Regions from separate parts of the Actinacidiphila glaucinigra genome, predicted to be linked through region 2. Evidence: riboswitches for the same ligand, from Rfam matches in the RefSeq annotation. Region 2 holds a riboswitch; each other region holds the start of a gene.
The links. A riboswitch is a leader RNA that binds a small molecule or an ion and turns the genes downstream of it on or off. The one in region 2 is predicted to bind S-adenosylmethionine.

Region 1 (3,268 bases), on a different replicon from region 2:
GTCGGGATGCGGACGGTAGCGCTCATGATGCGGGGTTCACCTTCAGTCTGGGTCAGCCGGTGCGATGGGTCAGCCGGCCAGGCCGGCGGCGCGGAACGCGTCGAGGCTCGGGCGGATGGTGGCCGTGGGGCGTGAGGTCGGGGCGACGGCGTCCAGCGTCTTGAGCCCGTCGCCGGTGTTGAGCACGACGGTCTCGCCGGCCGGGTCGAGCTGCCCGGACTCGATGAGCTTGCGCAGCACGCCGACCGTCACACCGCCGGCCGTCTCGGCGAAGATGCCCTCGGTCCGGGCGAGCAGCTTGATCGCGTCCACCACCTGCTCGTCGGTGACGTCCTCTACGGCGCCGCCCGTGCGCCGGGCGATGTCCAGCACGTACGGGCCGTCGGCCGGGTTGCCGATGGCGAGCGACTTGGCGATCGTGTTCGGCTTCTGCGGGCGCACCACGTCGTGGCCGGCCTTGAAGGCGGTGGAGACCGGGGAGCAGCCCTCGGCCTGGGCGCCGTAGATCCGGTAGGGCTTCTCCTCCACCAGGCCGAGCTCGATCAGCTCCCGCAGACCCTTGTCGATCTTCGTCAGCTGCGAGCCCGAGGCGATCGGGATGACGATGTTGTCCGGCAGGCGCCAGCCCAGCTGCTCGCAGATCTCGTACGCGAGCGTCTTGGAGCCCTCGCCGTAGTAGGGGCGCAGGTTGACGTTGACGAAGCCCCAGCCCTCGCCGATCGGGTCGCCGATCAGCTCGCTGCAGAAGCGGTTGACGTCGTCGTAGGTGCCCTCGATGCCGACCAGCTCGCCGCCGTAGACCGCGGCCATGACGACCTTGCCCTCCTCCAGGTCGTGCGGGATGAACACGCAGGAGCGGAAGCCGGCCCGGGCGGCCGCGGCGCCCACGGCGCCGGCCAGGTTGCCGGTGGAGGAGCAGGACAGCGTGGTGAGGCCGAAGGTGCGGGCGGCCTCCAGGGCGATGGCGACGACCCGGTCCTTGAAGGAGTGGGTCGGGTTGCCGGAGTCGTCCTTGATGTGCAGGCCGCCGGTGACGCCCAGTTCGCGGGCGAGGTTGTCGGCCTTGACCAGCTTGGTGAAGCCCGGGTTGAGGTTGGGCTTGGAGGCCACGTCCGCGGGGACGGGCAGCAGCGGCGCGTAGCGCCAGATGTTGTTCGGCCCGGACTCGATCCGCTTGCGGAGGGTCTCGGGGTCGCCGCTCGGAAGGTCGTACGCCACTTCGAGCGGCCCGAAACAGGCCTCGCAGGCGAAAAGGGGCTCCAGCGGGAAGCGCTCGCCGCACTCGCGGCAGGAGAGCGCGGACGCGGGGCCGAAGGCGGAATCGGTGGACGCGGATGCAACGGTCTGCGCAGCCATGTCAGGCGAGGCCCTTTCTCCTCATCTTCCTCACGGCGCATCTCGCCGTGAGACGGAATTGGCACCTTCCCCACCTGGACCTCGCGGTCGGCGGGAGGGTTGCCGGGGCTTCAACGGGCCGTTCCCTCTGCCCCTCTGGATGAGCGGTATGGCGCCGGGCGTACTGCCCGGGCATTTGTCGGACGGGGCGCGATCACCGTGGACATACGATGGTCGTGCCTCGTGTTCAAGACTGTAACCGACGACCTCGAACCTGGTCATGGGCCGTCCGTCCTGCGAGACGGGCAGAAACGGAGCAACCCGGTGCTCGACGAGGTGGCCGGCTGGCTGCAACGGCGGTCCTGGACCGCCGACCGCAGGCCGCTGCCGCAACTGCTCGCCGCCAAGCGCGCCGCGGGCGCGCGCGGCACGGTCAGCGTCGTGCTGCCCGCCCTCGACGAGGAGGCCACGGTCGGGGAGATCGTCGGGACGATCCGCCGCGAGCTGATGAGCGAGGCGGTGCCGCTGGTCGACGAACTCGTCGTGCTGGACTCCGGGTCGACCGACCGGACCGCCGAGGTCGCGGCGGCCGCGGGCGCGGTCGTCGTCCACCGGGACGAGGTGCTCCCGCGGCTGCCCGCGCTGCCCGGCAAGGGCGAGGTGCTGTGGCGCTCGCTGCTCGTGACCCGCGGGGAGATCGTCTGCTTCGTCGACTCCGACCTGCGGGAGTTCGACGCGCGGTTCGTGTCGGGGATCGTCGGGCCGCTGCTCACGGACCCGGACCTGCGGCTGGTCAAGGCGATGTACGACCGGCCGCTGGAGACCGGCGGCACGGTCGTCCCGGCCGGCGGCGGCCGGGTGACGGAGCTGGTCGCGCGGCCGCTGCTCAACCTGCACTGGCCGCAGCTGGCGGGGTTCGTCCAGCCTCTCGGCGGGGAGTACGCGGCGCGGCGCTCGCTGCTGGAGCGGCTGCCGTTCCCCGTGGGGTACGGGGTGGAGCTCGGGCTGCTGGTGGACGCGCTCAACACGGTCGGGCTCGACGCCCTGGCCCAGGTCGACGTCGGCGTCCGGCACCACCGGCACCAGGACGGCCAGGCCCTGGGCCGCATGGCGGCGGCGATCTACCGGACGGCGCAGATCCGCCTGGCGCGGGGCCATCTCGTGCGGCCCTTCCTCACGCAGTTCGACCGCGCCCCGGGCGGCGGTTTCGAGCCGCACGTCCACGAGGTCGCGACGGAGGAGCGCCCCCCGATGCGCACGATCCCCGAGTACGCACGCCGCCGCGCGGTGGCGTGACCCCGGGGCGGTATCTGCGCCGGACCGCGACGGGGCGCGGCCGGAAACCCCCGGCTGGGCTAGCTCGTACGTTTGCGATCAGGGATGCGTGGCTAGGCTGGCCGCATGGTCGCATCGCATGCCGCGCGCGTTCTGGTCGCGTCCAACCGCGGCCCCGTGTCGTACAGCCTCCGCGAGGACGGCACGCTCGCCCCCCGCCGCGGCGGGGGCGGACTCGTGTCGGGCCTGAGCGCCATCGGGCCGGACGCGGACGCCGTCTGGGTCTGCGCGGCCCTGGGCGACGGGGACCGGGCCGCCGTACTGCGCGGTGCCGGGGGCGCGGGCCGGCTGCCCACCGCCGACACCGGCGGCCAGCACGTACGGATGCTGGACATCCCGGCGGACACCTTCGCGTCGGCCTACAACGGCATCGCCAACTCGGTCCTGTGGTTCGTCCACCACATGCTGTTCCAGACCCCGCTGGAGCCCGTCTTCGACGAGGACTTCCGCGAGCAGTGGGCGGCGTACGTGGCGTACAACGCCGCCTTCGCCGACGCGCTCGCCGACGAGGCGGCCCAGGGCGCGGCCGTGCTGGTGCAGGACTACCACCTGGTGCTGGTGCCGCAACTGCTCCGCTCGCGCCGCCCCGACCTGCGCA
Region 2 (3,268 bases):
CACGCGACAGCTCGAGGCCGAACGACGCGCCGTATGGGCCCGTACGTGCCCACACCGGGACTGCAGCAAGGTCACGGCTACCGACGAGGAGATCGCCGCCGTGCGCGCCGCTGGGGACCACTGGGTGCCGCGCTGGTGCCCGCCCTGCCGCGAGGCCGACGAGCTGAAGCGCGCGGAACGCCAGCGCGCCTACGAGGAGCTGCGGGCCCGTGCCGCGGAGGCACGCCGCCGGCAGGTCGCCGACCTTGAGGCGTGGGCCCGCGCAGCGCTGGCCGACCCGGACGTGACCGTGCTGGACACCGAGACGACCGGCCTCGACGACGAAGCGCGGATCGTCGACCTCGGCGTCACCACGACCGCCGGCGACGCTCTCCTCGACACCCTCGTCGACCCGGGCCAGCCGATCCCCGTCGACGCGACCGATGTTCACGGCGTTACCGACGCCATGGTCCAGGGGGCGCCCACCTTCGGGGCGGTGCTCGACATGCTGACCGCAGTCCTCGCTGGGAAGCGCTGCCTGATCTACAACGCCCCGTACGACCGCGGGCGCCTGCGCCACGAACTGGCCGAGCACTACCGCCACGCCGGTCACGCCGACCCGGCCGCCGCGGCGCAGGCCTGGCTGGACACGGTGCGGTTCGAGGACGTGATGGAGCGCTACTCGGACTGGTACGGCGAAGAGGACTTCGACCACGGCGGGTACCGGTGGCAGCCGCTGTACGGCGGCGACCACCGCGCGGTCTCGGACTGCCGCGCGGTGGGTGACCGCCTGCGAGACATGGCCCGCGGCATGGACGAGTAGCCCGAGGGCTCAGCGGTCGGGGGATCTCAGCTGGTACGGCTGGGCGCGGTCGTCCCCGCCGACGCAGCGCCGTCGAAGCCCTGTCGAGCGAAGGTTGTTTAGACCCCTGCAGGTGGGTATCTTGCTCATGCGCGAGTGAGGGTGCTCGCGATGTTCCACCAGAGGGGTAGAGGGAACGGCCCGTTGAAGCCCCGGCAACCCTCCCGCCGACCGTGAGGTCCAGGTGGGGAAGGTGCCAATTCCGACTCGCGGCGAACCCGTCGCGAGGTGCCGCTTTATGGCGACGGATGGTGCCTTCGCGATGCTTCAAGACATCTTCTCGTGGATCTCTTCTCGCACGATCGTCCCCCTGTGCCTCGTGCTGTGCGCTCTCGTAGGCATGGCACCGCTCCTGGTCGTCGCTGTGGGCTTGCTGCCCGCCTGGCTGACGTGGCCATGGATGGCCGACGAAAGGCAGAAGAACACGCTGGCGTTGATTCAAGCGCTGGCAAAGTGGTCGACGGGCCTTCTGGCGGCGGCTGCACGAGGGTTCAGCGGGAAGGGTCCAAGGCAGTGATTCCCGTAGTGGCCTGCCCTCGAACGTGACCCCTACGTGCGGCACTTCCGTGTCAAGTGAGGTGCAGCGAGTACGGCTGACCATCCGACGCTGCCTGGTTGGGGTGCTGCGTCCCACCGAAGGTTCAGCAATTCACATCGAGGGGTAAGTGAGTGCACGTGGGCGCCCTGGACTACGGCGCTGTCCAGCTACCGGCCGCCGAGGCGGCCGACCTGCCAGTGCCCCCGGCCCGTGACATCCACGAACATTGCGTGGGCGGTCAGCACGTCCAGTACGGCCGCCATCCGCTCGGTGTGCCCGACACCGGGGATGGCTTCGCCCAGGCGGTCCACGATCATCTTTCGGGTCAGGGGCTGCCGGGAGCTGACCAGCGTCCGGGCAACCCGGTGCAGCAGCGTGTCCCCGGGCGTTCCCAACTCCGCCTGCCGCCACCGGTCCTCACCGCGGGCGTGCCGCTCGGTGAGTGCGTCCACCTGCGTCGAGACCTGCTCCAGCACCACGCGCGCCGCCCGTTGCCGCTGCGAGGGGACTCCCGGGCGCTTCCGCCGCCGCCAGCAGTACAGTGCCCCGGCCGCTGCCGCGCCCACCGCCGCCGCGACCGCCAGCCGCATAGGATCTTTTCTGAACTCCACCGCCGCGCGAACCAGGCTGCTGGTGAGGACCAGCAGGGCTTCGGCCTGCCGCTCCAGGTCAGCCATCCGGCCCTCCGTCACCCCGACGTCCCCCAGGGCGGCGCGTAGGTCCGCCCAGTCGCCGACCACGAGCCCGCTATCGACCAGGTCGGCGTCGGTCCCGAGGGTGACCGCCGGGGCGATCACCCCGGCCAGCAGCAGCATCGGCACATCGGAAGCATCACGTTCGGCAAGAACCTGAGCCTGCGGGGTCATCGGCAAGCCAGCGCTGTCCACGACGTATAGGACGGGCGCGTACCGCGACTGCCATAGCTCCAGTGCCCGCCCCAGGTCGAACCGGCCGCCCTCGTGGTGCCGGTCGGCCAGCACCCGCGGCACTTCCTCCCACACGTGGATCGGGATCAGGCACCGCACCGTTCCGGCCCGCGCTCCGGCGACGAACGACGACGGGGCCGGCCGCCGGGTGGCCGCGATGATGTCCGTGGTCAGTACGGAGGTGTCCAGCAGCGCGCGGCGCAGCGGCTCGGGCTGGTACAGGGTGCGTCGGCCGGACGGCGCGAACTCGTTCATCCGCGCATCGTAGTGCGGGCGTTGACCAGCCGGTACGGGATTTCGGTGCCCTGCGCGGGGTGAGCTGACCGCACCGGAGACCACTGAGTCCTGCGCTAGGACCGGTCATCGCGCGCTCAGCTTCGCGCGAAGGACCTCTTCGGTCCGACCTTGGGTGAGAACGCTCAGCCTTCGTCGCGAAGGGACACGAATGGGCTCCGCATCGTGGCAGTTCAAGGCGATCAATGATCACCAATGTGCGTTTCGATACCCGATCAGATATCTGATTCGGGACTCGATCCGATGTGCTATTGGGATAGGATTGGTGCAGGAGGTGGAGGAAGTGTCCACGGAAAACGAGTTGTTCAATGCGGTCGATTCGCTCCTGCAGCAGGTCGACAGGGGAGATCTGCCTGCCCCTGCAGAGCGTCGGCGGCTCCGCGAGGAAGCTGGGCTGACGCAGCAGCAGATTGCGCAGGCGCTGGCGACCCGCACGCAGTCGGTAGGAGACTGGGAGGCAGGCCGCAGAGAACCGCGGCCGCCGAAGCGGGACGCCTACGCGCGACTGCTGGAGGGCCTGGCCGCACGGTTCCCGGCCCCAGCCGAGACCGCGGAACCGGTGGCGGCGCCAGTCCCGGAAACGTTCACCACCCCGACGGCGCCCGAACAGGTTCCCCCCGCTCCACGCCTAGAGCGACCGACAGAAGTAGCGGCTACGCCCGCACCTCG
Region 3 (3,268 bases), on a different replicon from region 2:
GGCGGCCGAAGCGGCGTGGGCGATGGACCGGATCATGAGCGGCGAGGCCTCGGACGCCCAGGTCGCCGGCTTCATGGTCGCCCTGCGGGCCAAGGGGGAGACCGTCGAGGAGGTCACCGGCCTCGTCGAGTCGATGTACGCGCACGCGGAGCCGCTGCACATCCCGGGCCCCGCCGTGGACATCGTCGGCACCGGCGGCGACCGTGCCAGGACCGTGAACATCTCCACGATGTCCGCCATCGTCATCGCCGGCACGGGCGCGAAGGTCGTCAAGCACGGCAACCGCGCGGCCAGCAGCGCCAGCGGTGCCTCCGACGTCCTGGAGAAGCTCGGCATCAACCTCGACCTGCCCGCCGGCCGGGTGGCGGAGGTAGCCGAGGAAACCGGGATCACCTTCTGCTTCGCCGCGAAGTTCCACCCCGCGATGCGGTTCGCCGCCCCGGCCCGCCGCGACCTGGGCATCCCGACCTCCTTCAACATCCTCGGCCCGCTGACCAACCCGGCCCGGGTGGGCGCCTCCGCCGTGGGGTGCTTCGACACCCGGATGGCCGGTCTGATCGCGGGTGTGCTGGCCCGCCGCGGCTCCTCCGCGCTGGTGTTCCGGGGCGACGACGGGCTGGACGAGCTCACCGTCACGGCCACCTCCCAGGTGTGGGTGGTGCGGGACGGGAAGGTCGAGCAGGAGTCCTTCGACCCGCGCGACGTCGGCATCGAACTGGTGCCGATCGAGGCGCTGCGGGGCGCGGACGCCGCATACAACGCCGACGTCGCCCGCCGGCTGCTGGCCGGCGAGACCGGCCCGGTCCGTGACGCGGTGCTGCTCAACTCGGCGGCCGCGCTGGTGGCGCTGGAGGGTGCGGGTGGCCGGCTGACCGACCGGATCGCGGCCGGGATCGCGCGGGCGGCCGAGTCGGTCGACTCCGGGGCGGCCGCACGGACGCTCGAGCGGTGGGCCGCGGCCACGCAGGCCTGACCACGAGAACCACCACGGAGGGCCGGGGCCGTTGCCCCGGCCCTCCGTGCTGTCCGCCGCTGTTCCGTCCGACCCCGTGCCGTCCGACCCCGTGCCGTCCGACCCCGTGCCGGCCGCTCCCGGGCGGGCCGTCCGGGATGCGGACCGCGGCTTGCGGCGAGGTGCCCGTGTGGCATGATGCTGCGCAGGTCACGAGTGACAGCGAAACGGCCCCGGCCCGCTGTCCGGCAACCCTCCTTCCGTGGCGGGGTGCCCCGGGTGATGACCAGGCCGCAGGCAGCGAGGTCTGCGGCAAGCGCGGTCAGAGGAGTTCCTCCATGAGCAAGCGAATGCGCTAGGGCCTTTCCCGGCCCCCAGCCGCCTCCCCACCCTCCCCGGGCGTCCGCCCGTCGTGCCGAGGGCTGTTCCGTCATCACTGACGTTCCTTCACCCACGCCTGCTCCCAGGAGACTTCGCCATGTCGCTGCGCCCTGCCCTGCCCTCGTCCGTCCGCGCTCCGCTGCCCGTCCTGGGACGCGAGGTCCTCGTGCCGCTCGTGACCGGGGGCGAGGTGGGCTACGCCGCCCTCGACTACGCGGCCAGCGCGCCCGCGCTGCAGCGGGTCTGGGACGACGTGGCGGCCTACGCGCCGTACTACGGCAGCGTGCACCGGGGGGCCGGCTACCTCTCGCAGCTGTCGACCGACCTGTTCGAGCAGAGCCGCGCCACGGTCGCGGAGTTCCTCGGCTGTCGCCCCGGCGACCAGGTGATCTTCACCCGTTCGACCACCGACTCGCTGAACCTGCTGGCCGCCGCCGTACCGGCCGGCACGAGCGTCTTCGTCTTCGAGACCGAGCACCACGCGTCCCTGCTGCCGTGGCGGGAGGCCGACGTGACCTACCTCGGTGCCCCCCGCACCCCGGCGGAGGCCGTGGCGACGCTGGAGCGGGCACTGGCCGCCCGGGCGACGGACGGACCGGCGCTGGTCTGCGTGACCGGGGCGTCCAATGTGACCGGTGAGCTCTGGCCGGTGCGGGAGCTGGCCGCGGCGGCCCACGCCCATGGCGCCCGGATCGTGCTGGACGCGGCGCAGCTCGCCCCGCACCACCCGGTGGACATCGCGGAACTCGACGTGGACTGGGTGGCCTTCTCCGGGCACAAGCTGTACGCGCCCTTCGGCTCCGGCGTGCTCGCCGGCCGCGCCGACTGGCTGTGCGCGGCCGAGCCCTACCTGGCCGGAGGCGGCGCCTCCCGGCGGGTGGCCCGGAGTGCGGACGGCGGGGTGGACGTCGACTGGCACACCACGGCCGCCCGGCACGAGGCCGGCTCGCCCAACGTGATCGGCGCCTACGCGATCGCCTCGGCCTGCCGCGCGCTGACGGAGGCCGGGTTCGACCTGCTGGTCGAGCGGGAGCAGGCGCTGGTGGCCCGCGTGCGGGCCGGACTGGCCGAGGTGCCCGAGGTCAGGGTGCTCTCGCTGTTCGGCGACGACGCCCCCCGGGTCGGTGTCGTCTCCTTCGTCGTCGAGGGCTGGAACAGCTCCCACTTCGCGGCGGCGCTCTCCGCGGAGTACGGGATCGGCGTCCGCGACGGCCTCTTCTGCGCACACCCGCTGCTGCGCACCCTGCTCGGCGCCGCCGACCAGGAGCCGGGCGAGTGCGGTGCCCCCGAGGCCGCCCCGGGCGAGCTTCCGGAGCCTTCGGTCGGGGGCGCCCCCGCGCTCAACGCCATCCGGGTCTCCTTCGGCGCGGGCACCCCGGACGAGCACGTGGAACGCTTCGTCGACGCGGTGCGGGAGCTGGTGTCGGACGGGGCCAAGTGGCGTTACCGGACCGAGGACGGCCGCTGCGTGCCGGACCGGGACCAGGCCTGAGCGGCCCGGCCCCGGTGCGCCGTGCCGGGCGGACCGGTCAGGCGTCCAGGCCGATGGCGAAGGCCGTCTCCAGGTCGTGCTGGGAGTAGGTGCGGAACGCCACGTGGGTGTCGGTGGCCTCGACGCCGGGGATCTTGCTGATCCGGCCCGGGATGACGTCCGCGAGCTCGTCGTGCCGGGCCACCCGCACCATGGCGACCAGGTCGTACGTCCCCGTCACGGAATAGACCTCGCTGACGCTGTCGAGCGCGGCGATGGACTCCGCGATCTCGGGGATACGGTCGACGCTGGTCTTGATGAGCACGATCGCGGTGATCACGGCTGTGGGTCTCCTTGGCTCGCCCTGGCTGCGGGCTCAAGCTTAGGCGTTGCGCGACAGCACACCCACGTGCACAGGAAGCCGCAGACGAAGCCGGTGATGTGGGCGAGGTAGGCCACCCCGG

Region 1: linked by a shared signal. The riboswitch ahead of thrC (threonine synthase) and the one ahead of OIE69_RS43615 (hypothetical protein) in region 2 are both predicted to bind S-adenosylmethionine.
Region 3: linked by a shared signal. The riboswitch ahead of OIE69_RS28565 (aminotransferase class V-fold PLP-dependent enzyme) and the one ahead of OIE69_RS43615 (hypothetical protein) in region 2 are both predicted to bind S-adenosylmethionine.

What each region holds. Positions count from the first base shown of each region.
Region 1 covers NZ_CP109144.1:5,031,194-5,034,461, reverse strand. Annotated here, with positions in the region: gene OIE69_RS22605 (ubiquitin-like small modifier protein 1) at 1-26, opposite strand, end outside; gene thrC (threonine synthase) at 70-1,356, opposite strand; SAM riboswitch class I at 1,375-1,502, opposite strand; gene OIE69_RS22595 (glucosyl-3-phosphoglycerate synthase) at 1,660-2,631, shown strand; gene OIE69_RS22590 (alpha,alpha-trehalose-phosphate synthase (UDP-forming)) at 2,737-3,268, shown strand, end outside.
Region 2 covers NZ_CP109145.1:73,934-77,201, forward strand. Annotated here, with positions in the region: gene OIE69_RS43610 (3'-5' exonuclease) at 1-802, shown strand, start outside; SAM riboswitch class I at 955-1,076, shown strand; gene OIE69_RS43615 (hypothetical protein) at 1,080-1,358, shown strand; gene OIE69_RS43620 (PIN domain-containing protein) at 1,547-2,560, opposite strand; gene tap (telomere-associated protein Tap) at 2,883-3,268, shown strand, end outside.
Region 3 covers NZ_CP109144.1:6,351,552-6,354,819, forward strand. Annotated here, with positions in the region: gene trpD (anthranilate phosphoribosyltransferase) at 1-973, shown strand, start outside; SAM riboswitch class IV at 1,161-1,277, shown strand; gene OIE69_RS28565 (aminotransferase class V-fold PLP-dependent enzyme) at 1,431-2,825, shown strand; gene OIE69_RS28570 (Lrp/AsnC family transcriptional regulator) at 2,863-3,144, opposite strand; gene OIE69_RS28575 (rhomboid family intramembrane serine protease) at 3,141-3,268, opposite strand, start outside.